DNA from 4 places in the Paenarthrobacter sp. NPDC090520 genome. Region 4 is predicted to be linked to each of the others. Evidence: predicted binding sites of a transcription regulator. Region 4 holds the regulator's gene; each other region holds the start of a gene.

Region 1 (6,948 bases), on a different contig from region 4:
CAGCCTTCGCCGGTTGGCCGGGTCAGCGCCGGCCGCGGCGCGGTGAATGCGTGCCTTCGCCTCTGCTGTCTTACCGGCCGCGAGCCGAAGCAAGGCAAGGCCCGGTTCCGGTTCGAAGCCTGTCTCCGACGCATTCTTGAAGGCTTGCTCGGCTTCTTCCCACTGGCCACGGAGCCTGAAGACTTCGCCCTCCTGGTACCAGGCACCAAACGTCGCGTCGGGATCGCCTTTGCGGATCCGTCCCTCGGCGGCACGGGCCACGGCCAAAGCTTCGTCCCAGGCACCATGGAGGATCAGCAACTCGGCGCGGAAAGCCTGGCATTGCGCCCCGAACATCACCATGTCAGGGCGTTCCCCACACCACCGCTCCAGTGCGGCCGTCCATTCCTGTGCCCTTCCTACGTCCTGGGCCAACCGGCAACTACCCAGGACGGCGCAGTAGATGATCCCGGTGGGTATGGGTGAAACTTCGCCGGCAGTCACCGATACCATCACCTCGTCCAGCAGTTGCAGGCCTTCCTCGGGGTAGCCGAGCGCCAGGCGGGACGTCCCCACGCCGAGGCGGCCCATGGCCTGGAGATCCTTTTCGCCAAGCGACTCCCCAATCTCCAGCGCTCTGTTGAAGAACCCGTAACCAGCTTCGGGGTCGCCGCCACGCAGAGTGCCGAGCCCCGTCGGTATGAGCAGGTAGCCCTCGCCGGCAGAAGGATGTCCAAGTCCCTCCACCAGGCGCTTGGCCTTGGCCAGCCACCCGCTTCCCCGCGCGTATTCGCCCATGTCCATCAGGAACATCACCAGCCATGCGGCGCAGCGTGCAGCGCTGTCCGGGTCCCCAACGGTCAGGTGCTCGTCGTGCGCCCGGCTGAGGTACTCCACCCCGTCACCGTTAAGCCCCAGCAACATGGCAACCGAGGCGAGGAGCTCCATGTCCTGGGGCGGCAGCCCACCCTCCGAATCGGCGCGGACGAGGCACTCCAAAGCGTCGCTCCAGCGGCGTTCCGTGAAAGCCGAGCGACCCAGGTCCAGGGCAGTGACAGGTGCTGTCATATTTCACTTCTCCGGTGGAAGCGGCACGGTTGGCGTACCCAACCGGCACTTCCAGCGTCAGGTTACCGCCCGCCGTCGTACGCGGACAATAGCCATCCCGAACCCCTCAGAAGGCACAAAGAAACCCCGGCCACGCAGGCGTGACCGGGGTTTCCAGGAGCAGGCAGCTTAGTGCTGGTGGCCTGCGTGTGCGTCTTCTTCCTCAGCCGGCTTCTCGGCAACCAGGGTCTCGGTGGTGAGAACCAGGGCGGCGATCGAAGCCGCGTTGCGGAGAGCGGAGCGGGTGACCTTGACGGGGTCGATCACGCCGGCGGCGATCAGGTCCTCGTATTCACCGGACTTGGCATTGAAGCCGTGGTTGGCGTCCAGGTCGGAGACCTTGGAAACCACCACGTATCCGTCGAAGCCGGCGTTCTGGGCGATCCAGCGCAACGGCTGCGTCAGGGCGCGGCGAACGATGCCGACAGCGGCAGCTGCGTCACCCTCGAGAGCCTTGACGGCGGGAGCCTCGTGCAGCGCCTTGAGGGCGTGGATGAGGGCGGAACCACCGCCGGAAACGATGCCTTCTTCAAGGGCGGCACGCGTGGAGGAGACAGCGTCCTCAATGCGGTGCTTCTTTTCCTTGAGCTCAACCTCGGTGGCTGCGCCAACCTTGATCACGCCGATGCCGCCGGCCAGCTTGGCCAGGCGTTCCTGCAGCTTCTCGCGGTCCCAGTCGGAATCCGTGCGGGTGAGCTCAGCGCGGAGCTGTGCAACGCGGTCGGCTACGTCCTGCTCGGTACCGGCACCGTCCACGATGGTGGTGTTGTCCTTGGTGACCGTGATACGGCGTGCCGTACCCAGGACCTCAAGGCCAACGGTGTCCAGGCTCAGGCCGAGGTCCGGAGACACGACCTGTGCACCGGTGAGGGTGGCGATGTCCTGGAGCATGGCCTTGCGGCGGTCGCCGAAGCCCGGAGCCTTGACGGCCACAACGTTGAGCGTGCCGCGGATACGGTTGACGATCAGGGTGGAGAGGGCTTCGCCTTCGATGTCTTCGGCGATGATGAAGAGCGGCTTGGAAGCCTGGAGGGCCTTCTCCAGCAGCGGCAGGAAGTCCTGCAGCGAGGAGATCTTTCCCTGGTTGATCAGGATCAGCGCGTCTTCGAGGACGGCTTCCTGGCGCTCTGCGTCGGTGACGAAGTACGGGGAAAGGTAGCCCTTGTCGAACTGCATGCCCTCGGTGAGGACCAGTTCGGTCTGCGTGGTGGAGGACTCTTCAATGGTGATGACACCATCCTTGCCCACCTTGCCGAAAGCCTCGGCCAGCAGTTCGCCAACCTCGTCGCTCTGTGCGGAGATCGCTGCGACGTTGGCAACCTGCGTGCCTTCGACTTCGCGGGCGTTCTCCAGCAGGCGGGCGGCGATGGCTTCCACGGAAACCTCGATGCCGCGCTTGATCTCGCCCGGAGCGGCGCCGGCTGCGACGTTGCGCAGGCCTTCCTTGACCAGGGCCTGGGCGAGCACAGTTGCCGTGGTGGTGCCGTCACCGGCAACATCGTTGGTCTTGGTGGCGACTTCCTTGGCCAGCTGTGCGCCAAGGTTCTCGTAGGGGTCGTCCAGCTCAACTTCGCGGGCGATGGTCACGCCGTCGTTGGTGATGGTGGGCGCGCCCCACTTCTTGTCCAGCACCACGTTGCGGCCGCGGGGGCCGAGGGTCACCTTGACGGTGTTGGCGAGCTTGTCGATACCGGCCTCAAGCGACCGGCGGGCAGCGTCGTTAAACGCAAGCTGCTTTGCCATGGTTGTGTCCTTTCAGAACGGAAAACCCGCACCACTGGCGGCTGGAGGATATTCCAACGATGCCTGCGGTGCGGGGTTCCAGGAAGTTACTTGACGACGATCGCGAGGACGTCGCGGGCGGACAGAACGAGGTACTCGCTGCCACCGGTCTTGACTTCGGTTCCACCGTACTTGGAGTAGATAACGACGTCGCCAACGGCTACGTCCACCGGTACGCGGTTGCCATTGTCATCGAAGCGGCCGGGGCCGATTGCAACAACTTCGCCTTCCTGCGGCTTCTCCTGTGCGGAGTCCGGAATGACCAGGCCGGAAGCCGTGGTCTGCTCTGCTTCGAGCGGGCGAACAACAATACGATCCTCAAGAGGCTTAATCGAGACCGACACTCGGATCTCTCCTTTTCATGAGCTGATTCATGGACTAAGAACAAGGGTGCCGAGGCGTGCAACCGTCGTCGCGGTGCCGGTAGCTGCCTGGCGTGGTTAGCACCCACCAAGGGAGAGTGCTAACCAAGACTCTATGTAAGGCGTTAGCACTCGGTCAAGGTGAGTGCCAGCATTTCGTCATGGGTGAACCCGGCTTACTGGTCCCTCAGGTCATCGAGGTCGAAGTCCTCGTCGTCGCCGTCCGCCGCTGAGGCCCCGCGGTTGAGGTACAGAACGATGCCGGCTGCAACGGCGACGACGCCGGAAACCACCAAGCCGATGATCCCGCCTGCGCGGACTCCGCTGTACAGCTCCCGGATGTCGCGGGCCTCGTCGGTTGCGTCATTGACACTCTTGCCCGTCACCGAATAGGCGGCGGCATTGAAGGAGTCCAACGCAAAAATCACTATGAGAAGGCCGACGCAGATCACGGCGATCACGACGCCGGCAATCAAGGCCGGGCGGGCATAGGTGGAGAGGGACCGGCCGGCGGAATGCTCTGCGGCTCCTGGATGGACGGGCTGGTTCCCGTCCGGGCTGTCGGCGTCGGAGGGCTGCGGAGCTGCGGTGTCTTCCATGAAATCAACCCTATCGGGCTGATCGGTCCGGTCTCAGCCCCGGACGCGAAACGTTAAGCTGGATGCCATGCCCAATGCTCCCCAGGAACACCTCGCGCCCTTGCTCACCACCGAAGGATGGGAACTGCTTGGCTCGCTGGGACCCTACCGGGAAGCCGACGCGCTGGCCCTGAACGCCTCGCTGCGCAAGGCCGGGCACTCCCCCGAGCTTGTAGCCGCCGTCCTGACGCAGTCGCGCCTGCGGACCAAGGCCGAGGCCAAGTTCGGCGAGTTCGCCCATCAGATGCTGTTTACCCAGGCGGGCTTGGAACAGGCCACCCGCCTCAATGTTGCAGCCCGGCACGCCGAGCGCTTCGTGAAGGCAGGGATCTCCCACGTTGCTGATCTGGGGTGCGGGTTGGGTGCCGATTCCCTGGCGCTGGCGTCCATGGACGTCAACGTGACCGCGGTGGAGATGGACGAGACGACGGCCGCCTGCGCAACCATCAACCTGATGCCGTTCCCGCGTGCCACGGTGGTACATTCCGATGCCACGTCTGTGGACCTCTCCGGGGTGGACGGTGTGTGGCTCGATCCGGCCCGACGGACCACCTCAACCTCTGGAACAAAGCGAATTTGGGACCCCGAGGCATTCTCTCCCCCGCTCTCGTTCGTCGAGGGCCTGGCAGCATCCGGCCGTGCGGTGGGGGTCAAAATGGGCCCGGGCATGCCCCACGATTCCGTCCCGGGCGGCTGCGAGGCCCAGTGGGTTTCCGTGGGCGGTGACGTCACCGAAGTGACCCTGTGGTTCAACGCCGTAGCCCGCCCCGGGGTTCGCCGCGCAGCGCTGGTGATCGGCGCCCAGGGCGCTGCCGAAATCACCAGCGGCGAGGATTTCGACGGCGGTCCGGTGGCCGCCGTCGGGCCCGTGGAAGGGTTCCTGTATGAGCCCGACGGCGCGGTGATCCGAGCGGGTCTCGTGGCCGACGTCGCAGAACGGATCGGCGGGCATCTGGTGGACGAACACATCGCCTACATCTGTGCACCCAAACTTCACGACACCCCCTTTGCCCGCGCCTACCGCGTGCTCGAGGTGATGCCCTACAACGTCAAGGCCCTCAAGGCGTGGGTCAAGGCAAACGGCGTCACCGTGCTGGACATCAAGAAACGCGGCACCGCCGTCACGCCTGAAGAACTCCGGAAACAACTGCTGTCTGGGAAGACGTCCGGCAAGGCGAAGATAGCCACGCTGGTGCTCACCAGGATCGGCGAGGAGCGGGTGGCTGTTGTGGTGGAACCGGTTAGCGTTTAGGCCTGCTCTCCCCCGACATCATCAAGACCACCACCGCCATCGCTGCGAAGGCCTTCGAACGCCGTCGAGTCGGCCGGGAGGGTACGGCGAATCCGCGAACCACAACTACGTCGTCTTCTTGGCGGCAGCAGGGTCCAAGGTGCATTCGCTGTGAACGTTTATGAATGACGTACCCTTCGACGGTGTGAACTGCACGAGCAATCCCCTCGAACTGCGGGCATTGATCTGAATACCGGTGGTGTTTCCACCCATGTTGTCGAAGATGTTTCCAACCTTGTAGCCCTTGGACTCCCAGTGGGCCTTCATGGAGTCCACGGCAGCCCGCGGATCCTCGACAGGGCCGCCCTCGATCTGCGTTAGGTAGGCCCTCCCATCCTCACGAGCATGAATCGAGCACGGCCCGGGGAAGAATCCTGCGGTATGACTGCGATCCCAAATGGGCCAGTCTGCACCAGACTGCTGCACCGTGTCATCAATGGCCTCCAAGAAGTCCGTAAAGACTTCCTGGGCGCTCCGCTCTCCGGGTCCCGGCGTCCCGTTCTGACGGATGCCCGTTGGGTTTGCAGCGCACCCTGACAAGCCCAAACACAACACGGCCACCACCGCGAAGACTTTCGAACACCGCCACGCACCCTGGGAGCGCACTGAGAATTCACGAACCAATTACGTCGTCTTCTTGTCGGCAGCCGGATCCAGGGTGCATTCGCTGTGAACGTTTATGAATGACGTACCCTTCGACGGTGTGAAAATCAGGAGCATGCCTCGCGGGGCTACAGCATGAATCTCAATGCCAGTGGTGTTTCCACCCATGTTCTCAAAGACGTGCGTAATCCTGTAACCCTTCAATTTCCAATGGGCCTTCATGGCGTCCACGGCAGCCTGCGGATCCTCAACCGGGCCACCCTCTATCTGTGTCTGATAGGCCCTACCATCGTCCTTGCTATGAATCGAGCACGGCCATCACTGCTAAGACCTTTGAGCACCGCCGGGCAGGCCAGGAGGGTACGGCGAATTCGCGAACCATAACTACGTCGTCTTCTTGGCGGCCGCAGGGTCCAATGTACATTCACCGACAACTTTGATAAACGAAACAGTTTTCGTCGGCGTGAAAATTAGGAGCATGCCCCGCGGAGTCACGGCATGAATCTCAATTCCCGTGGTGTTTGGGCCCCTGTTGTCGAAGACGTGTGTAATCCTGTACCCCTTCGACTCCCAGTGGGCCTTCATGGCTTCCACGGAAGCCTGCGGATCCACGACCGGGCCGCCTTCGATCTGCGTCTGATAGGCCCTGCCATCATCGCGGGCATTCACCGAACACGGTGGCGGAAAGTAGCCGGAAGTGTCGTTGGGATTCCAGTTGGGCCAGGTCGCTCCCGAATGTTGCACCGTGTCGTCCATGGCATCCATGAAGTCCGTGAACACCTCCGCGGCGCTCCGCTGCCCTGGCCCCGGACCCCCGCCTTGGCCACCACCCGCTTGGTTTGCACTGCACCCTGACACCATGAAGCACCCCACCATCACCGATACCAACCACGCTTTGCGGTTGGACTTTGTCGCTGTCATTTGCCTCGTTCCTCCGCAAGTTCCTGAAGAGTCAGGTCACGTTCGATCCACGACCCATTCGAAAAGTACATGCCGCCGTAGCCCGCTTGTGTTTCGCGGCGCAGTGGTAAAAGGTGCTTGATCTGGCCGCCTCGTCCAGTTGAGGTCATGGCGATGTTGCGCGCAGACTCGGTGTCCGGGTCGAGGTAGCCGTGGAGTTCAGTGGCGGCGAACAATGAGTTTCCGCTGCCATTCACTGCCCACCCTTTGGCATCGTGGCCGGTGG
Region 2 (6,948 bases), on a different contig from region 4:
GTCGGGGCTGCGGCTACGGCCTGGGCCGGAGTACCGCCGGAGGCCGCTGTAGCCCGTGCACGGGCCGGAACGGGCTCTGCGGCTGTTCCAGCGGCGCCCGAGAAGCCGGGTCCACCCGGGGCTGCCACACCTTGCTGGTAGGCCGTTGCCGCAGCACGCGCTCGCTCATCGGCAGCTTCGTTGAGATCGTGGCCCGCATGGCCTTTGACCCACTCGAACGTGTACTTGCGGCCAACAATCGCCTGGTCGATATCTTTGAGGAGGTCCACGTTGAGCACGGGCTTGCCGTCGGCCTTGCGCCAACCCTTCCGTTTCCATCCGGGCATCCACTTGGTGACGCAGTTGATGACGTACTGGCTGTCGCAGAGGATACGCAGCTCTTCCTGGGGGATGTGGGCCGTTGAACGGAACAGGTCAAGGACAGCCATGAGCTCGCCCATGTTGTTGGTGCCGTGCGGCCAACCTCCTGCGCGCCAACAGGAATCGTCAACATACCAGGCCCAACCGGCCGGCCCAGGATTGCCGAGGGCAGAGCCATCGGCGGCAGCAATAATCGTCATGCCTTTAATCCTGCCAGACTGCACTGACACTTTTTGCGGCCCCCGGGAACCCGCGAGGATGCGGGAAGCGTGCCATAACGCCGCAACTCTCCCTGCGAAGTGGCCGGATTCCCACGCAATCGGCGGCCCATCCCCCAGCGGTGAAACGCCGACGGCGGCCCCCACCAAAGGTGAGGACCGCCGTCGTACGTTCTGAGCGTGACGCTGCAGTACAGGAGGCTTAGAAGCCGCCCATGCCGCCCATCTCGTCGCCGCCCGGAGCCGGAGCGTTCTTCTCAGGCTTGTCGGCTACTACAGCCTCGGTGGTCAGGAACAGACCAGCGATGGAAGCAGCGTTCTGGAGGGCCGAACGGGTGACCTTGACGGGGTCGTTGACGCCGGCAGCCAGCAGGTCTTCGTAAACACCCGTGGCAGCGTTCAGGCCGTGGCCGGAAGGCAGGCCGCGGACCTTGTCGGCAACAACGCCCGGCTCGAGGCCGGCATTGAAAGCAATCTGCTTCAGCGGAGCGTCGATGGCAACCTTGACGATGTTGGCGCCCGTTGCTTCGTCGTTCTCGAGGTTCAGGTTGGCGAAGGCCTTGGCACCGGCCTGGATGAGGGCAACGCCACCACCGGCGACGATGCCTTCTTCAACGGCAGCCTTTGCGTTGCGGACAGCGTCCTCAATGCGGTGCTTGCGCTCCTTGAGCTCAACTTCCGTTGCGGCACCGGCCTTGATGACTGCAACGCCGCCGGCCAGCTTGGCCAGGCGCTCCTGCAGCTTCTCGCGGTCGTAGTCGGAGTCGGAGTTCTCGATCTCGGAACGGATCTGGGCAACACGGCCTGCGATCTGCTCGGCGTCGCCTGCACCTTCGACGATGGTGGTCTCGTCCTTGGTGACAACAACCTTGCGGGCGGTGCCAAGGAGTTCCAGTCCAGCGTTCTCCAGCTTGAGGCCAACCTCTTCGGAGATGACCTGGCCGCCGGTGAGGATGGCGATGTCGGCGAGCTGCGCCTTGCGGCGGTCACCGAAGCCCGGAGCCTTGACGGCAACGGACTTGAAGGTGCCACGGATCTTGTTGACGATCAGCGTGGCAAGGGCTTCACCCTCGATGTCTTCAGCGATGATCAGCAGCGGCTTGTTGGACTGCATGACCTTCTCCAGGACCGCAACGAGTTCCTTCACGTTGGAGATCTTGGAGTTGACGATCAGGATGTACGGGTCTTCGAGGACCGTCTCCTGGCGCTCAGCGTCGGTGACGAAGTAGGCGGAGATGTAGCCCTTGTCGAAGCGCATGCCTTCGGTGAGCTCGAGCTCCAGGCCGAAGGTGTTGGATTCCTCGACCGTGATGACGCCTTCCTTGCCCACCTTGTCCAGGGCTTCAGCGATCAGTGCGCCGATTTCCTGGTCGCCGGCGGAGATGGAAGCCGTAGCGGCGATCTCTTCCTTGGTTTCGATTTCCTTGGCGGAGGCCAGCAGTTCGCTGATGACAGCGTCAACGGCCTTCTCGATGCCGCGCTTGAGGGACAGCGGGTCGGCGCCGGCGGCAACGTTGCGCAGGCCTTCCTTGACCAGTGCCTGGGCGAGGACCGTAGCGGTGGTGGTACCGTCACCGGCGACGTCGTCCGTCTTCTTGGCAACTTCCTTGACCAGCTCGGCGCCGATCTTCTCGTAAGGATCGTCCAGCTCGATCTCCTTGGCGATGGAAACACCATCGTTGGTGATCGTGGGGGCGCCCCACTTCTTTTCGAGGACGACGTTGCGTCCACGCGGGCCGAGGGTGACCTTGACGGCGTCAGCAAGGGTGTTCAGGCCCCGCTCGAGGCCGCGGCGTGCCTCTTCATCAAATGCAATGATCTTGGCCATAACGGCGGTAGTCCTTTCGGGACAGTCGTTAAGAAGGTACCTGTCAGGTGGGATGCCCGCGACGGACGATCCTTTGCCTGCGACCTCTGTATGCCGCGCGCTCCGGACCTCACCCCACCAGGGTGTTTCTTGATCCTCCCGGCACCGAATACCATCCCCGAGGCGCCGCGAACGGGCCGGAATTAGCAGTCGATGCGTGGGAGTGCTAAATCAATAATTAGCACTCGACCGTTGAGAGTGCAAGCAGGGGCGCCACCTTGCGCCATACATCCGGGCAGTTTCAGCCGACAGCGGAGAACCGGACTCCGGGTCAGGCGACGCGGACACTCTCGGCCTGAGGGCCCTTCAGGCCTTCGCCGAGTTCGAACTCAACGCGCTGGCCCTCTTCGAGCGCGCGGAAACCGTCCATCTGGATGGCCGACCAATGCACAAAGACGTCATCGCCGGAATCGTCCACAGTAATGAAGCCGTACCCTTTTTCGGCGTTGAACCATTTGACGGTTCCCAAAGCCATGATGCCCACACTTTCACAGTTGCCAAGACCGGTTGACGGGATCTCCGTACCGGAATCAATCCACTGTAACCACAGTCACGGCGCCCGCGCTGCCGCCCGAAGGCAGGGCAGCGTTTTTGTTATTGAGGCTTAACCGGGATGGCTGGAGCACGCGGTTTTACTGGTAGCCGGGTCCCACAACAACCACCAGCGGCTGCTGGACTTCCGGAGACTCCACTACCGAGGTGATGCGCAGGAGGGCAGCAACTGCCTCGGCATTCGCCTTCTGGGCCGGGGCGTTGTAGAACACCACCGAAGTCTGCTGCGGCAGCCCGCCCCAGTTCCCCACCGTGCCGAGTGCCCAACCATCACCCTGGACGATTCCGGCCACGCGGCTGGCGAGGCCCGCCGTCGCGGTGCCGTTGTAGACGGCCACCGCAGTGGTCTTGTCCACCGGGGCCGCGGACGGGGTAGCCGACGCTGACTCGGAAGGCGTGGGTTCACCCGAGGCGATGGGGGCGCTGCCCGTCTCGGACGGGGTTGCGGACGGCACCGCCTCGCTCTGCTGCGAGGCCGGCGCGGAAGTGCTGGACGAGGCAACAGGAGCCACGAATCCAAGACGCGGCAGGATCAGGAAAGCAACCAGGCCGAGCACCAAGGCGACGACTCCAACGGTCAGGACAGGCCACAAGGTGGGGCGGGCTGTCTCCGTGGCGTCGCGGTGCACGCCCTGCCGGGACGCGTTCTGCGGGACCCGGTCGAATTCATCCTTGGCAAATTTGGTCATGGTGAAGCGTTGTCCTTGCTGGTTGCTGCTGACAGATCAGCCTGCCGATTTACGCGTCCGACCCCAAGCGCCGCGCTGTCCGCGCGCGTTGGCGGGACGTACGTAGTCTACGCAGTCTCTTGACCAGCATGGGATCGTGGGCCAATGCGTCCTCGGTGTCGATGAGGGCGTTGAGGATCTGGTAGTAGTGGGTGGCTGAGAGATCGAAGAGTTCCCGGATAGCCTGTTCTTTGGCCCCCGCGTACTTCCACCACTGCCGTTCCAAGGCCAACATCTGTTGGTCCCGCTCGCTCAACGGCGAGTCGCTGCGGACGCCGGCCGCAAGGTCTTCAAGGGCAAAACCCGTTGCCTGCGGCGCCATCGGTTCCGGTGCTGGTTCGGCCACGGCACACTCCTTCGACGCTTGTTGGGGAAAATGTCCTACCCCTATGTTACGGGCGAATAACAAGCCTGTCATTCGCACGCGCAGCCCCGGCAAGGGACAATGGCCGGGTGACTGGCGAGGATGCACTCTTTGACCTTGAACCCAACAACACCACCGACCAGGACTTCGGCGCGCTGCTCGACAGACCCCTCGAGGAACTCATGGCTCCCGACTGGGCAAGCTCCCTTCGGCCTGTTGAGGGAGAGCTCTACGAGGCGTTGGCCTTCGTGTCCAAGCAGGCCAGCCACGGGACGCAGGTCCTTCCGGCAGCCTCCAACCTCCTGCGGGCTTTCCAACGGCCCCTGGCGGACGTCAAAGTGCTCTTGCTCGGCCAGGACCCGTACCCAACGCCGGGACACGCCGTCGGGCTTTCCTTCTCGGTGTCCCGAGAAACCCGGCCCATCCCCCGAAGCCTGGCCAACATCTACCGCGAACTCCACGATGATCTGGGGCTGCCGCCGCGCATACACGGCGACCTCACGGCGTGGTCGAACCAGGGTGTCCTGCTGCTCAACCGCGTGCTCAGCGTCGCGGCAGGGAATGCCGGCTCACACCGCGGCAAGGGGTGGGAGGCCATCACGACGGCGGCTGTCACCGCCGTCGCGAACCGCACCGACGCCGATGGAAAGCAGAAGCCACTCGTCGCGATCCTGTGGGGGAAGGACGCGGAATCCGTGGGGCCACTGTTGAACGGCGCGCCGTCGATCGTGTCCGTTCATCCGAGTCCACTGTCCGCGTCCCGGGGGTTCTTCGGGTCCAAGCCGTTCAGCCGAACCAACGAGCTGCTCGCGGGGCAGGGTGCCGGGCCGGTCGATTGGGAACTCCCCGTTCTCTAGCCCCCACCCACCCCGGACCCTCTCTCACCAAACCACCCCTTTCCACCGTCCCTCTCTCACCAAACCACCCGCCAAACACCGTCCCTCTCTCACCGGCTAGTGCCCGGCGGGAGTCGGTGAGAGAGGGCCCGCCAGAAACCGGCATTAGGTGAGAGAGGGTCCGCCAGAAACGAGCGTTAGGTGAGAGAGGGTTGGGGTGTAACGTTCGACTCATACACAGGCCACGCGCAGCCAATTAGCTTAGGCTTGCCTTCATGCCTGCTGCTCTTCCTGTGACGTCGTCCGCAAACCGCCAAACACGCCCCCAGATCAACCTGGTGGTGCTGCGCAAGGAACGACTTTCGCCGCACATGGTGCGGATCGTGGCGGGCGGCCCCGGCTTCAGCGACTATGCGAACAACGAATTCGTGGACCGCTACGTGAAGATCGTCTTCCCACAGCCTGGCGTGCACTACGAGCTTCCACTGGATCTCTGGGCCATCCGGGAGACCATGCCCCGGGAGCAGTGGCCGCACACCCGGACCTACACCATCCGCTGGGTGGACCTGGAAGCCAGGGAACTGGCCATTGACTTTGTGGTCCACGGCGACGAAGGGCTCGCGGGTCCGTGGGCAGCCGCAGCGGAACCCGGCGACAGCCTGGTCTTCACCGGCCCCGGTGGCGCCTATAACCCGTCGCCCGACGCCGACTGGTACCTCTTCGCCGGTGACGACGCGGCTATCCCGGCCATTGCGGCAAGCATCGAGGCCCTGGGGCCGGACGCCCGCGGCTTCGCGTTCCTGGAAGTGGACAGCGCCGAGGACATCCTGCCCATCGCTGCTCCTTCCGGGGTGGAAGTGCACTGGCTGCAGCGCAACGGAGTGCCGGCGGGATCCAGCGAGATCCTTCTCGACGCCCTCCGCAACCTCGAATGGCTGCCCGGACGAGTGGATGTCTTCGCACACGGAGAGCGCGGCTATATGAAGGGCCTCCGTGAGATCTTCTTCGTGCAGCACGGCCTGGAACGCTCCCAGGTGTCCCTGTCCGGATACTGGGCACAGGGCCGAGTGGAGGAAGTGTTCCAGGCCGAGAAAAAGCTCCCCGTCGGGAAGATCTAGCAAGATCCAGGAAGATCTAGCGGCGCCGAACCCTCCGCCGCTCGTTGCTGGACAGGCCCTTCGTCAGCGGCCTGGCAAGGTTGTCGCCGAGCACGACTCCTGCGGCCACACCGAGGACGATCGCTCCGGCGTTGAGCATCCCGCCCGCACCCGCCAGGATGTCGCCCCCTTCCACAGTCAGTGCATACATCGACCGGAAGATCGTCAGGCCGGGCAGCAGGATCAAGGCTGCAGGAACAGCGACCACCAACTGCGGAGCGCCAAGCTTCAGGGCAACCACACGACCCAACAGACCGATGACCACTGCCGAAATGGCGGGCGACAAGCGGTCGCCAAGACCGAGTTCGCCAACCCCCCACAAAACGAAGAAGCCCACCAAGCCGACCGCCGCCGTCGGGAGTAACAGACGCATTCTTGTCTGTTCGGTGACGCCGATGGCCACCACGGCGATCGCGATCAGGATTGCTTGCCCCCACAAGGGGTAGGCGGGCGGGAACGTATTGGTGACGTCGAGGACCTGGCTGCCCATGAGGGTGCCCACCACCACGGCGACGCCTATACCTGCCACGATGGCCCCGAAAGTGAGCAAGGTGGAGAGGAACCGGCCGGCCGCAGTGACCGGGAAGCCGTTGATCGCATCCTGCACGGAAGAAACCAGCCGACCCGTGGGCAGGAGCAGCAGGATACCGCCGGCCACCACAATGGACGGAGCGATGTCCGCGCCTGCCCAGCGCAGCATCAGGGCAACGAAGGTGACCACGAAGGAACTCGCCATGGTGACAAAGAAGTCCGGAGTCCGCCAACGGATCAACTGGCGCGCCAGCAAGCTGATCAGCATGTTGGACGCGAAGGCGAGGGCGGAAGCCCCGGGACCCCCGCCGAGTACCCCCACGAAGACCGCGGCG
Region 3 (6,948 bases), on a different contig from region 4:
TTGACCGCGGTTTTCGTTCTGATCATTCTCGGTGTCACGGAGAAGCGGGCAACGCCAGGATTCGCAGCCCTGGCCATCGGCTTCAGCCTGACTCTTATTCACCTCATCAGCATCCCGGTAACGAATACGTCGGTGAACCCGGCACGTTCCATTGCAACGGCCCTCTGGGCGGATGGCTGGGCAGTCGGTCAGCTTTGGGTTTTCGTCGTTGCGCCAATTGCCGGCGGCATTGCCGCAGCATCCCTCTATCGCCTGGTGCGCCGGTCATAGCGAACTTCGCCTTAATTGCCTTCGATCCGCCAAGACGCGCTTCGTCCTACGGCCTAGGGTCAGCTCAGCGCTCGACGGCGGCGCCCCTCACGGCTGCGGCCCGTAGATGAACTCCTTGGCATGGTTGACGGCCTTCTTGAACGCATCGTTGCGCAAGGAGACCTGGTCGCGCGATGAACCGCTGCCGGGCTCCATGAACGTGGTTGGCCCCGGCCGGAGGATCCAGATGTCCCCCGCTGGCGGGAGGTAAAACACCCCGAAGGAACGATATTCCGGATCGTCCGTCCAGATGGGAACAACCGCAACCGCGGCACCCGTATCCACGTTGATCCACTGGGCGCGGGGCATGGGTTGTTCGTGCACTTCGGGGTCCAGGAACGGCGCGGTCCCCTTGCCCCAGCGCTCCTCGAAGCGCTCGTAGAACGCAGGCATCAGGTGGCTGTCATAGGAACGCCAGGCGCTCATGTGGGTCTCCTTGGATGTGTACGGCGGAGTGGTGACCAGCGGGTAGGTCCGAAGCTGACGGGTTGCTGCTGCCGCCCAGGTGCGGGCACCGCCGTCGTTCGATGGATTCGAACGCTGACGGGCGTGCCGGAACCGCGCGTGCGACCCCTGTCGTAAACCGCCCGCTTTCCTGGGTCCGACAAAACGACGTACGCCTGCATGACGGCGTGCAACTGCTGGAGGTCGAGCGCCTCGGAGGCACCGCCGTCGTGCGTCTTTTTGCGCGTGTCCGGGTGGTGCTGCCGTATCAAGGCGCGGTAGGCGCGGGCGATTTCGCGCGCCGACGCAGTTGGCGCTACACCGAGGATCGCGTAGTAGTCAGGTTCATTTCCCAAGGCCGGTTCCCGGTGGACGTGCGGTTGGCTGGGAGATGGCCCCCGACGGACTGAACGTATCAGGGCCGGGGGCCATCCTTTCGGGAGGCAACGTCGGGGCCGCGCTTCCTCTGCGCAACAAGCGCTATGGCGTGGCGCGAAGCCTGCGCCCATTTCTCCGATGCGGCCGGTCGGATGCTCTCCCGCTTGCACGCTTCGCGTTGGCTGCGTGGCCTCCGCGAAGCGAGCTATCAGGCGTTGATCTCCTGGCGTTGTCCAGTGGAGCTGATCTCGATGCGTCGCGGCTTGGCTTTTTCGGCGACGGGGATGCGGAGGGTCAGGACGCCTGCGTCGTAGCTGGCGTTGACGCCGTCCGTGTCCAGGGTGTCGCCGAGGATGAGTTGCCTGCTGAAGACGCCTTGGGGCCTTTCAGCGGCGATCAGTTCCGTATCTTCTCCGGCGGGCGACTTCCGCTCCGCCTTGACCGTGAGGACGTTGCGTTCCACGTCCAGCTCAATCGACTCGGGGCTTACTCCGGGCAGGTCGAGAGCAACAATGAATTCCTCGCCGTCCTGCCAGGCGTCCATCGGCATCCCGGCAGGCCGTGCTGTTGTGCCAAAAACCTGTTGGGCGAGCCGGTCGAATTCGCGGAACGGGTCAGTGCGCATCAGCATGTGGTTCTCACTCCTTTGGATCTTGATGCTGATTCTGTTGTGGTGCCAGCCTTCCTGATCTGTATTGGCTGGTATAGATTTTTTATAGCACTCAGCTACGATGGGCTGCAAGTGGATTTTTTGGAGATTTTTGGGAGTGGTTTCGTGGCAGGTTTTCCGGCGGAAGCGCACGACGGCCGATTGGCTGGTTCGGCGCCGGGCGGCGGCCCCGGCGCGGCTGCTTCGAGGGACGACCTAGGGGTCTACGCCATCTCCGTTGCGGCCGAACTCGTGGGCATGGGTCAGCAGAACATCCGGCTGTATGAGCGCAAAGGGCTGCTCACTCCCGAAAGGACCGACGGGGGCACGCGGCGCTACAGCGAACGGAACCTGGTGACACTGCGACGGATCGGAGTGCTCCTGGACGAGGGACTCAACCTGGCCGGCGTGAAGCTGGTGCTCGAGTTGGAAGCTACGAATCGCGGGTTGGTGGAAGACAACCGTGGGTTGGTTAAGGACAACGCGGGGCTGCGGGAGGACCTGAAGCAGGCGCAGGGTGAAAGCCCCGCTACATAGTGAGGTTCGCGAACCTCAGGAGACCCGATGGAACTGTGCTGGCTGAACAATACATTTGCGTCGATCACCCCTTCTGATCACTGGGAACGAAGCGCAGGATGGGACGGCTCACTACTGGGGGCGCTATGCTCGGCTGATGCAAACAGATCAGGACCTCTGGAAGTCGAGCGTTGGGGCGGAGCTGCGAGACGGCCAAGCTGAGAATTTCGGATTCTACATTGCGAGTTTGAACCTATATCACGGGCAGTCAATCCCCCTGGAGCGAGCGGGAGTCACCGCCATCGTAGGAGGAAACAACGTTGGCAAGTCGTCGCTACTTCGTGAACTGCATGACAGCTTATTGCGCCCGCCAACCCAAGGTATGTCGCAGGTCCTTCGGTCGGCACCCACGGTTTTGGAGGGCGAAGCCGGAGATTTTCTTGCTTGGCTCGCCCTAGCGGCTCCTTATTCGGCGCGCGATACTCACAACGTTGGGTTCCGGACGAGTGATCAGATACTTCAGCCCGATCTGGCGTTGGCATACCACCGTCGGGGCCGCGATAATAACAACGTTGGACCACTACGCAGTTTGCTGGCGCATTTCGCCACAGCACGCGAAAGGTTTCAATTTTGTTCACCCGCCAACAGGCGAGGCGACTTGAACGACCCACCCACCCATCCGCTCCATTGGATTGAGCAAAATGCCCAACTAAAGTTCGAATTTCAGGCCGCAGCGAAGGACATCTTCGACTGCGACCTAACTCTCGATCCAGTAAGTGGGAGCTTGTTCTTTCGAGTCGGGAAGCCCGACTCACCCGCGCCGCCGATAGACAGAGTAGCGGAAGGGAGCTACCTCAACGAACTTCTGCGGCTGCCCACCCTCGAAACACAAGGCGACGGCATGCAGTCAGCTCTATCCCTACTCATGCCGGTCATCACCTCAACATTTCCTCTGGTCCTCGTAGACGAGCCGGAGGCATTCCTACATCCGCCGCAGGCAAGAAAGCTGGGTGCCATCCTGGCGAGGCTAGCGCACTCTCGCAAGGTCCAGATGATCGTGGCAACACACGACCGGCATTTCCTTACCGGCCTGCTGGATGCAGCTGAGGTTTCCGTCTCCGTCGTCCGTCTGAGCCGCGACGGCGATGCGTCACAATCGAAGCACCTGGACTCAGCAAAGCTCCGACAGGCATGGGGTACCGCGTCAATCCGTCACTCAAGCCTGCTGGACGGCCTTTTCCACAAACTAGTTGTGATTGCGGAGAACGAGCGTGATTGCCAGTTTTTTGCCGCAGCTCTAGAGGCGCTCGGCTCTGAAGAAGTGCTGCCGCTTCGCCCGCATGACGTCCTTTTCGTACCTTCCGCAGGAAAGGGAAATATACCGGCGCTGGCGGAGGTGCTCGTAGCTTCTGGGGTGCCTGTTGTGGCCGCCCCCGACCTCGACATACTGAATTCAGAGGGAAGCATCGAAAGGCTATACACAGTTCTCGGAGGCACTTGGTCTACTGTCAAAGCCACTTATATGGCAGCGACGGCGGAATTCCAGGTTCCCAGAATGACGCGAACCCACCGGCAGGTTCTCGATATGGTCACCGGAGTCCTGGGAACCGAACCGGATGCCACGTATACGAGCCAGTCGAAAAAAGACGTTGCCGCGGCCATGGGTGTCGAGAGTGAGTGGCGGAGACTGAAGGAATATGGAGTACGCGCATTTAGGGCAGAGCCAGTGAAAGCAAAGGAGCTCCTAGATGACCTCCATGCCCGTGGAATCGTTCCAGCTCATGTAGGTGAGCTCGAACGATTCGCACCAATGGTAGTGGCGCGAAAGGGTGATGGCTGGCTAGAGGAAGCGATCGCCTGCGACGCACACCGAGATAAAGATGTCCAGCATCATCTGCGACAGATACTAGCCGCCGGAGGGTTCCCAACAGACGACTGATCTCGCTACGAACACGGCGATGGCCCTAGAGAATCGCCGTCATCCCATTCCATCCCGTGCCCACGCGCGAGGCGGACGGCCACACGGAGCCGCCGGCTCCGGAGTACAGCCACAGCTCCCCGGCCGCATTCCGCGCCAGGATGTCCGCGCGGCCGTCGCCGTCGAAATCGCCGGGTCCAACAAGCGAGTTCATGCTGTTCCAACCCTGCCCGATGCTCTGACGGGACAGCCATCCCCCAATGCCGTTCGGCGGGTACAACCACAGGGCTCCCGAGGAATCGCGGGCCGCCATGTCGGAGACGCCGTCTCCGTTGAAGTCTGCCACTCCGGTGATTTCGGACATCCCGTTCCAGCCCGAGCCAACCCACTGCCGCGGCAACCAACCGAACTGGCCGTTCCCGCGGTACCGCCACAGAGTGCCGCTGGAGTCCCGGGCCATGACGTCCACATGGCCGTCAGCGAAGAACGGTCCGCTTCCCACGATCGCGGTCATGGAATTCCATCCCTGGCCAACCGCCACCCGCGGCCACCATCCACCAGAACCATTGCCGGGGTACAACCACAGAACACCGAAGGTGTCACGAGCCAGGACATCGGGAAAGGAGTCGCTGTTGAAGTCACCGGGCGAGACCAGCGCAGTCATCACATTCCAACCGACCCCCACCTGGACCCTCGGCAGCCAGCCACCCGAGCCGTTGCCCGGGTATAGCCAAAGAACACCGGACGTATCGCGTGCCAGGACATCTGAGAAGGAGTCGCCATTGAAGTCGTTCTTGACGGGGGCGGCGGCAGAGCCAGCGATAACGGACACCGAAGCACTCCCGTTGTTTGCCACATAGACCATCCCCGTGGAGGAGTTCACAGCAGCGTCAACGGGATCCTGCCCGGTGAACACTCCAGAGACCTTGCCGGAAGGACCATCCACAACGGTCACTCCCCTGCCACCCATGAGGGCGTAGGCCTTATCAGCGCCGGGGTTCACGGCGAGGTCTGTGATCCGTGTGGGTGCCACATAGGATGCGATCTCCGTCAGCGTCTGCCCGTCGAACACCTTGACGTATCCCTCGAGCGACGTGCTGTCCGCGGCAACGTAGATCTTGTTGGTAGCCGGATCAACGGCGACTTTCCCCACGAATTGGTCAAAGGGAATAGTGCCGGTAACTTCGTCCGTGATCCCATCAACGACACGTACGCTGGCGCCGTAGCGGCCGAGCGTCGTGAAGTAGGCCTTGTTGCTCGCCTCGTTCACTGCCACAGCAAGGATGCCGCCGGCGCCGATGTTGATGGTGGTCTTCACGGTGCCGCTCGCATCAAGGACCCTCAGCGTCCCGCCCGAGAGCACGTAAGCCTTGCTCGTAGCAGAGTTCACCACTATGTCCTGTGCGCCGTTGGCCAGGGCAACGGTCTTCACGGCATTCGTGGCCCCGTCAATGATGGCAAGGCCGGATTGAACGCCAACGTAGATCTTGTTGTTCGATTCGTTCACCGCAACGACACTCGGTGAAGCGCCAACCGGCACAGACGTGACAGCTCGCGTTGCGCCATCGACCACGGCCACGGAGCCGCCAATTTCGCTGACATACACCTTGTTCGTCACCGAGTTCACGGCTACGTCCACTGGCCGGTCACCGGTGTAGAGCAGGCCTGAGGACGTGGACCCGTCCAGGACGGACACGCCATCACCGGTAGCAATGTACGCCCGGTTGGTCACCGCATTCACCGCAACGGCAGAGGGTTGTGCTCCCACAGGAACAACGTTGGTTACGTCGTCCGCCACCGCCGGCGAAGCCATGGTTCCCAACAACATGGCCAGCCCCAGGCCGCCCGCAGCAACCCCCACCGCCCCCAAGCGCCGCCGTCGTACGCGATCCGAACCTGCAACAAGCGCGCGCGAATGATCCCCAGCAGCAGTCATGGCAAGACCCCCAGAACTTTCGACGCCCAGCACGTCGGATGCTGGCAGTCTACGCGGGGGCTCCGACAAAGAACACAAACCTCCTGTTAACCAACTCTTCCTCCACAGGCCACCCGATCGAACCCGCAACGCCAACCGCCCCGACCACCGTTGAATGCGTGAGGATCGCAATCGTCGCCGAATCATTCCTGCCGCTCATGAACGGGGTAACCCACTCGATACTTCGGGTGCTGGACCATCTGCAGGAACGCGGGGATGAGGTGATGGTCATTGCGCCGTCGACGTCGGACACTGATGTTTCGAGCGTCGTTAAGGGTGCGTATGTGCACCGGCTTCCGTCTGTGCCGCTGGCCGGTTATACGAACGTGCGGGTTGCGTTGGGTGGTGTGAATCGGGTCAAGCGAATCCTTGCCGATTTCTCCCCCGACGTCGTTCATCTCGCCTCCCCTTTCGTGCTCGGCTGGCGCGCCGTGCAGGCCGCCGACCAGCTCGGCATCCCGACGGTCGCCATCTATCAGACCGAGGTTCCCAGCTACGCCGCCCGATACGGCGTGCCGTTCCTGGAGAACTGGGCCTGGAACCGCGTGGACAACATCCACCTCTTGGCCACTCGCACCCTCGTGCCATCGACCTTCGCGCTCAACCAGTTGCGCGGGCGCGGAATTCTCCGCGTGGATATGTGGCGCCGCGGTGTGGATACCGCACGTTTCAACCCTGCAAAACGTTCGACGGCGTGGCGCAGCTCAGTAGCGCCGGACGGCCAACGGATCGTCGGCTACGTCGGGCGACTCGCGGTGG
Region 4 (6,948 bases):
GGGTTGGCCGTGGTTGACGCGGATGCCCGCGGAAACCGAGAAGCACGTCAAGGCCACCCAGATGGCTGTCGCGATGACCGCGAAGATGTTGCCCACAACCGGCAGCAGGACCAGGATGTTCGCCAACACGGCCGCGATGGTGGGCGGAAGCGTGAAGTTCAGGGCTTCCTTGGACTCCTGCGCCGTAAACGGTCCACGCTCGCGGAAGATCAAGTAGATGAGCAAGGACGGAAGGCAGCCGAGGATTCCACCGAAGTGCGCCAACGTGGCCCACTGCCGGTCTTCGCTTGCCGTGAGGGGCAGTGCATTCGCAGGTGCGCCATGGTACTGGGGCTGGCCTGCGGCCCTGCCCTGTTCTTCTGGAGCGTTCTCTGCCACGGTGTCTTCCCTTTGCTGTAAAAATGCGGTGTTGCTGTCCCAGAATACTGGGTCCGGACTCCCTGCAGGGACCATCCGTCCCTGAAACGGGCAGGTGTCCCTGCTCAGGGGGCGGTCAGGAAGTCGATGACTTCCTCCACGCGCCCCAGAAGGGACGCTTCCAGGTCCGCATACGTCCGCACAGCCCCGAGCAAGCGCTGCCAACCAAGCCCGATGTCCTCCGCCGTTTCGTGCGGCCAGCCGAAAGCCCTCAGGATTCCCGTCTTCCAGTCCGTGCCGCGAGGCACGTCGGGCCACTGTTCGATGCCCAGTACCTTGGGGCGGATCGCCTGCCATACATCGACGTAGGGGTGTCCCACGATCAACACGTTTCCCGTGGCTCCCGGTACCTGCATGGCCTCGGCCGCAATGCGTGACTCCTTCGAACCGGCCACCAAGTGGTCCACCAGGATTCCGAGCTTGCGTTGCGGTCCGGGTCCGAAGGCGGCGATGGCGGACCGGAGGTCGTCCACGCCATGTAGCGGCTCCACGACGATGCCTTCCACCCGGAGGTCGTCACCCCAGACCTTTTCTACGAGTTCGGCGTCGTGCTTGCCTTCCACCCAGATCCGGCTGGCTTTTGCCACTTGTGCGCGTTGGCCCTGGACTTTGACAGAGCCCGACGCCGTCCGGCCGGGCTGGACAGCGCCGGCCTGGACAGCGCCGGCCGGTTGCCTGGCGGCCGGGGGGAGCAGACGAATGGCCTGGCCCTCCAGGAGGAAGCCGAACCCCAGTTGGAAGGACCGCGTCTTGCCCCGGCGGTCCTCAAGCGACACGATGTGCATTCCGCCGGACTTCTCTACCCGGACGACCTCGCCCACCCACCCGGATTGGACGTCTTCCAGGACCATCCCGCGCTGGACAGGCACTTCGGGAAGCTGCTGTTTGACGGGTGCGGAAAGGTCCTGCGGACCCCATGTGTCGAAAGCCAAGGACTTCATACCTCTTCGCGCTGGGTTTGATGGGCCGGTAACGGGTGGAGCCGGCTCCCCGGACGTCATCCGCGGGCGTTTTCAATGCTAGCAACGGGGTGGCCCATACTAGACTTGTTAGCACTTAGGCATGTTGAGTGCTAAAAGCAAGGGTCAGTCCGGGTCCATCCCATGCCGGGCAGCCCGCATTCGGAGCGTCGACAGGAGGTGTTGCACATGAGTGAGCCGCGCAAGCTGGAAGTGTTGCGTGCCATCGTCGAGGATTACGTGCACTCTCGCGAACCTGTCGGGTCCAAGGCATTGGTGGAGAGGCACCATCTGGGCGTTTCCAGTGCCACCATCAGGAATGACATGGCCGTCCTGGAAGAGGAAGGCCTCATTGCCGCCCCGCACACCAGCGCGGGCCGCATTCCCACGGACAAGGGCTACAGGTTGTTCGTGGACCGGATTTCCCAAGTGAAGCCGCTCTCGGCCGCCGAGCGCCGGGCCATCCATTCCCTGCTTGAAGGCCCCGACGATCTTGACGACATCCTGGAGCGGACAGTCAGGCTCCTGTCGCAGTTGACCAACCAGGTAGCGGTGGTGCAATACCCGCACTCCAAGCGGGCCCTGGTCCGGCATGTGGAGTTCGTGCTGCTGGCACCCAAGCAGGTGTTGGTGGTCCTGATCGCGGACACCGGCAGCGTGGGACAAAAAGTCATCGATGCCGGAACCGAGGTCAGCAACGAGTCGTTGCTGGCCCTGCGTGCGAGGTTCCTGGGCAGCATTGCCGGCACTCCCTTGGAGCTGTTGCCGCAGGTGCTGCCCTCCGTCGTGGCCTTGTGCAGGCCGGAAGTCCGTGGGGTGGCGCAGGTCCTGGCCTCCGGACTCCAATCCCTCAGCGATACCGGCCGCGAAGAGCGCATCCTGATGGCGGGAACAGCAAACCTGGCCCGCTCCAACGTGGACTTCCCCCTGAGCATCGGCCCGGTACTTGAGGCCCTCGAGGAACAAGTAGTGATGCTTCGGTTGTTGTCTGACATGGGTGATGATCCACGCGGGGTCACCGTCAGCATCGGCCGGGAGAACCCCTATGACGGGCTGTCCGAGGCCTCGGTGGTCGCCACGGGTTACGGCTCCGGCGCCAAGGTGGGCATCCTGGGGCCCACCCGGATGGACTATCCCACCACCATGGCCGCCGTGCGGGCCGTGGCCCGCTACCTTTCCCGTATTCTCGGCGGCTGAGGCCGGCCACCAACGTAAGAACCGCAGCACAACAAGGAAGAGATACTGACTTTGAGCAGCCACTATGACGTTTTGGGAGTCTCCCCGGAAGCCACCGGAGAAGAGATCAAAAAGGCGTACCGCAAGTTGGCGCGAAAACTGCACCCGGACGTGAACCCGGGCGAGGATGTCGCTGAGCAGTTCAAGGCCGTGACGCACGCCTACGAAGTGCTGTCCGACCCGCAGAAACGCCGCGTGTACGACGCCACCGGCAACGAGAACGGAACCGACAACGGTTTCGGTGGCGGCTACTCCGGGCAGGGCTTTGCCTTCCAGGACATCTTCGATACCTTCTTTGGCGGTGGCGGCGGGGGACACGCAGGTCCTGCCTCCCGCGTCCGGCGCGGCCAGGATGCCCTCATCAGCGTCCGCATCGACCTCAAGGACGCGGTCTTCGGCGTCAACAAGAAGCTTGAAGTCGACACCGCGGTTGTCTGCCCCACCTGTGATGGCAGCTGCTGCCGTCCCGGAACGCACCCTGAACGCTGCGACATCTGTGGTGGCAGCGGCCAGGTCCAGCGGGCAGTGCGCTCCATCCTCGGCCAAGTCATGACCACGGCCCCGTGTGGCTCCTGCGAAGGCTTCGGCACCATCATCAAGGACCCCTGCAACGAGTGCAGCGGCCAGGGCCGCATCCGCAGCCGCCGCTCGCTGACCATCAAGGTGCCGGCGGGCGTGGCAACGGGAACGCGCATCCAGCTGTCCGGCCAGGGTGAGGCAGGCCCTGCCGGAGGCCCTGCCGGCGACCTCTACGTTGAGATCCGCGTCAACAGCGATTCCACGTACATCCGCGAAGGCGACGACCTCCACGCAACACTGAGCGTGCCGATGACTGCTGCCGCGCTGGGAACGGAACTGACCCTGGAGACCTTCGATGGCGCCCAGGAAATCGACGTCAAGGCGGGCACGCAGTCGGGTGAAATCATTACCCTCCGCGGTTTGGGGGTCACCCATCTTCGTGGCTACGGCCGCGGAGACCTCAAGGTGCACTTGCACGTCGAGACGCCGGTCAAGCTGGATGCCGCGCAGGAAGACCTGCTGAGGCAGCTTGCGAAGTTGCGCGGTGAGCAGTTCACGGAAGGCAAGCTCGTAGCCAGTGGCGGCATGTTCGCCAAGCTCCGGGACAAGCTCGGTAACCTGTAGCGGTGAGCAACCCCGTCTTCTTCACCCCGGCCGGGAGCCTGGACGGACTGGGGCCGGGTTCCGTGTTCATCCTCGAAGGTCCTGAAGCCCGCCACGCCGTGACCGTGAAGCGGCTGGCCGTCGGCGAACCCGTGGATCTCGCGGACGGGTCCGGCGCCCGGCTCACTGGCAAGGTGTCCGACGCCGGCCAAGGCTCGCTTTCGGTGACGGCAACGGACGTGGTCTTCGAGGAACAACCGTCGGTGCGGCTGGTGCTGGTCCAGGCCCTGGCCAAGGGCGACCGGGACGAGCTCGCCATCGAGACCGCCACGGAACTCGGCATCGACGCTGTCATTCCCTGGCAGGCGGAACGTTCCATCGTGCGGTGGAAGGGCGACCGTGCGGCCAAGGCCCATGCAAAGTGGCAGTCGGTGGTCACCGCCGCTGCCAAGCAGGCACGTCGCGCCTGGATCCCCGAGGTCAGGTCCATCGTGGACTCCGCATCGCTGGCCAAGGCAGTCGCTGAGGCAGACGTGGCCGTCATCCTCCATGAGGATGCAAAGAATGGACTGCGGTCCGTCCTGGAAGGCGCGGCCCAACTGGCCGGTGCCGACCCTCACGCACCCCGGGAAGTCCTGTTGATCGTTGGACCGGAGGGTGGCATCTCGCCGCGCGAAGTAACCCGCCTGAGCGATGCTGGTGCCGTGACGGCCCTGTTGGGCCACCATGTCCTGAGGTCATCGACGGCCGGGCCTGCCGCCGTCGTACTGGCGAGCGATGTCCTGGGGCGCTGGCAGGAGGCTTGACCCAGGGCGTCAGTTGACGTTGAAGAGCCTGGTATCCAGTGTCGATTCGTCGGCTTGCCCGGAACTGTCCACCTGGGTCACGCGAAGCTCGTAGCGCCCGGGCTTCAGCGTGGCGCTGAAGGTGAAGACGCCGAATTGTCCCGGTTCACCGGTGGATTTCACTTGGCCGGTGAGCAGGCTGGTCCTGGCGCCGCCGTTATCCTGCAGGATTTGCCAGTTCACCGGCTTGGAGCTGTCCGTGCTGCGGCCGTTGAACTTGACGGCACCGGCCGGCAAAGTCGTGTCCTCCTGGGGGTCGATGATCCACAGGGGAGCCACCATCGAGGCGTCCCTCGCCATGGGTTGGCCGAGTTTCACTTGGCCGAAGGCCATGAAGTCGGTGTGTCCATCCACCAGGATGACCACCTGGATCTGTTGCCCGGAGTTGATCAGCCCGGAGGACGAGGCTGCTGCAGTGGCTGTGTACACCAACTGCTGGACCGCCCGTTGGGCCATGCCGGCGTCGAGGTTCGAGTTGAAGGCGTCCCGCGAAATGTCCACCGTGATGACGTTCTTGCCTGAGATCGATGTGGCCAGGCTGCCGGGTTCCTGCCATGGGGTGAAGAAATCGTGGTCCAGCGGCTTCTCGGCCATCATGATGCGCAAGGCCGTGGTGACGGGGTTCCCGTCGCCGGAGATGTCCCGGAACTCGCGGTAGAGGTAGACGTTGTCCTTGCTCCGCCCGATCCAATAGACCGGGATCTTGGTGGAGGCCTGGGTGGTTTCCAACGGCGCGTTGCTCGCGGGGGCGTCCTGGACATTGATGGCCGGGCTTGAGGTGGGCGCGGTGGTGCCGCCGTTGGCGATGCAACCGGTCAGGAACAGGACGGCAGCCATAGCGGGCGCGGCAACGGCGGACTTCGTCCGCTTGCGGGCGCCTTGCTGTGGGGTGGCTGACTGCGTGATGTGGGGTTTCCTTGCCTTGCTTCCGCCGGAGTGGGCATCCGGTCCTGCGCGGGCGGACTTTTCACCCCGCCTTGCCAGCTTGGCATACGTCCGACGGCGGCTGGCCGGGTTTTGCCGGGCCGGCACCAACTGAAACAGGATTGATACCGGCTTGATGCCGAGTTGAGACAAACAGCCAACGTAGCGGTGGTGGCATCCGGCTCTTCGTGCGATGGTGCCGTGCCAGTTCGGACGGCAGCTTGCTGGCGTAGGATTGAAGGCATTCCGGCATATGGCCGGACCACGGTGGGCGCGGCGCCTGACCGGGGAAAAGACGATAACCAACCGGAGGAGAACAGGCCGTACGGCCAGCACTATGAGTGAATCCCTGAATGGGCGGCTGCGGACCGGCAACGGGAACCCGGCGGCCACAGAGTTCCCGCACACCTTGCCGGGCACGCGCACGGAAATCGTCACGTTCGACAATTCAGACCAGATGGTTCACTCGCTGGGCAGCCACGACGAAGCCCTGCGTTACATCGAGGACCAGTTCCCGGACGTCAACTTCCATGTGCGGGGCAACGAGTTGTCCATGTCCGGTCCGTCGGCGGTCATCCCGCGGATCATGCGGCTTCTGGAAGAAGTGCGCGGGCTCGTCGCCAAGGGCACTACCGTCACGCCGGACATCCTGCAGCAGCTCGTTTCCCTGCTGGGGGCGCAGTCCGTCCAGAACCCTGTTGACGTCCTGACACACAACATCCTGTCCAGCCGGGGCAAGACCATCCGCCCCAAGACGCTGAACCAGAAGAACTACGTCGACGCCATCGACGACAACACCGTGATCTTCGGCATCGGCCCGGCCGGTACGGGCAAGACGTACCTGGCCATGGCAAAGGCCGTCCAGGCCTTGCAAAACAAGGAAGTCAGCCGGATCATCCTGACGCGTCCGGCAGTGGAAGCAGGGGAGCGGCTGGGCTTCCTTCCCGGTACCCTCAGCGACAAGATCGACCCCTACCTCCGTCCGCTGTACGACGCCTTGCACGACATGATGGACCCCGAGTCGATTCCCCGCCTCATGGCCGCCGGCACCATCGAAGTTGCCCCGCTGGCCTACATGCGTGGTCGGACGCTCAACGATGCCTTCATCATCCTGGACGAGGCGCAGAACACTACTCCGGAGCAGATGAAGATGTTCCTGACGCGCCTTGGTTTCGGTTCCAAGATGGTTGTGACGGGAGACGTGACCCAGATCGACCTTCCCTTCGGCGCAACGTCCGGCCTGCGGATCGTGAGGGAGATCCTGACGGGCATCGACGACGTCAACTTCTCGATCCTGGAGGCGGCCGACGTCGTCAGGCACCGCCTCGTGGCAGACATTGTTTCTGCGTACAGCAAATGGGACGACGCCCACCGCCCGGCGACAGCGGGCACCCAGCACAAACGCGGAGAACACAAATGAGCATTGAGGTCAACAACGAATCCGG

What was found. Region 4 encodes HrcA, which represses chaperone genes, less so after heat shock. Its sites were predicted from a motif close to TTNGCACTCGNNNNNNNCGAGTGCNAA; they were not measured.
Positions count from the first base shown of each region.
Region 1: the regulator HrcA is predicted to act here: its motif matches at 3,356-3,382, upstream of groES (co-chaperone GroES).
Region 2: the regulator HrcA is predicted to act here: its motif matches at 2,589-2,615, upstream of groL (chaperonin GroEL).
Region 3: the regulator HrcA is predicted to act here: its motif matches at 1,847-1,873, upstream of ACIQTZ_RS19550 (Hsp20/alpha crystallin family protein).

Region 1 covers NZ_JBIVXM010000001.1:16,314-23,261, reverse strand. Annotated here, with positions in the region: gene ACIQTZ_RS00115 (LuxR C-terminal-related transcriptional regulator) at 1-1,047, opposite strand, end outside; gene groL (chaperonin GroEL) at 1,216-2,829, opposite strand; gene groES (co-chaperone GroES) at 2,916-3,212, opposite strand; gene ACIQTZ_RS00100 (hypothetical protein) at 3,407-3,829, opposite strand; gene ACIQTZ_RS00095 (SAM-dependent methyltransferase) at 3,897-5,120, shown strand; gene ACIQTZ_RS00090 (hypothetical protein) at 5,226-5,435, opposite strand; gene ACIQTZ_RS00085 (hypothetical protein) at 6,147-6,527, opposite strand; gene ACIQTZ_RS00080 (alpha/beta hydrolase) at 6,680-6,948, opposite strand, start outside.
Region 2 covers NZ_JBIVXM010000005.1:130,635-137,582, reverse strand. Annotated here, with positions in the region: gene ACIQTZ_RS08455 (RNase H family protein) at 1-560, opposite strand, end outside; gene groL (chaperonin GroEL) at 781-2,406, opposite strand; gene ACIQTZ_RS08445 (cold-shock protein) at 2,717-2,920, opposite strand; gene ACIQTZ_RS08440 (LytR C-terminal domain-containing protein) at 3,078-3,686, opposite strand; gene ACIQTZ_RS08435 (DUF3263 domain-containing protein) at 3,736-4,071, opposite strand; gene ACIQTZ_RS08430 (uracil-DNA glycosylase) at 4,179-4,946, shown strand; gene ACIQTZ_RS08425 (siderophore-interacting protein) at 5,201-6,043, shown strand; gene ACIQTZ_RS08420 (threonine/serine exporter ThrE family protein) at 6,060-6,948, opposite strand, start outside.
Region 3 covers NZ_JBIVXM010000020.1:18,132-25,079, forward strand. Annotated here, with positions in the region: gene aqpZ (aquaporin Z) at 1-270, shown strand, start outside; gene ACIQTZ_RS19540 (hypothetical protein) at 358-735, opposite strand; gene ACIQTZ_RS19545 (J domain-containing protein) at 732-1,109, opposite strand; gene ACIQTZ_RS19550 (Hsp20/alpha crystallin family protein) at 1,340-1,762, opposite strand; gene ACIQTZ_RS19555 (MerR family transcriptional regulator) at 1,907-2,317, shown strand; gene ACIQTZ_RS19560 (ATP-dependent nuclease) at 2,955-4,235, shown strand; gene ACIQTZ_RS19565 (FG-GAP-like repeat-containing protein) at 4,261-6,150, opposite strand; gene ACIQTZ_RS19570 (glycosyltransferase family 4 protein) at 6,309-6,948, shown strand, end outside.
Region 4 covers NZ_JBIVXM010000002.1:186,936-193,883, forward strand. Annotated here, with positions in the region: gene ACIQTZ_RS03520 (DUF4870 domain-containing protein) at 1-378, opposite strand, end outside; gene ACIQTZ_RS03525 (DUF3097 domain-containing protein) at 483-1,349, opposite strand; gene hrcA (heat-inducible transcriptional repressor HrcA) at 1,566-2,573, shown strand; gene dnaJ (molecular chaperone DnaJ) at 2,625-3,755, shown strand; gene ACIQTZ_RS03540 (16S rRNA (uracil(1498)-N(3))-methyltransferase) at 3,758-4,540, shown strand; gene ACIQTZ_RS03545 (GerMN domain-containing protein) at 4,550-5,656, opposite strand; gene ACIQTZ_RS03550 (PhoH family protein) at 5,841-6,923, shown strand; gene ybeY (rRNA maturation RNase YbeY) at 6,920-6,948, shown strand, end outside.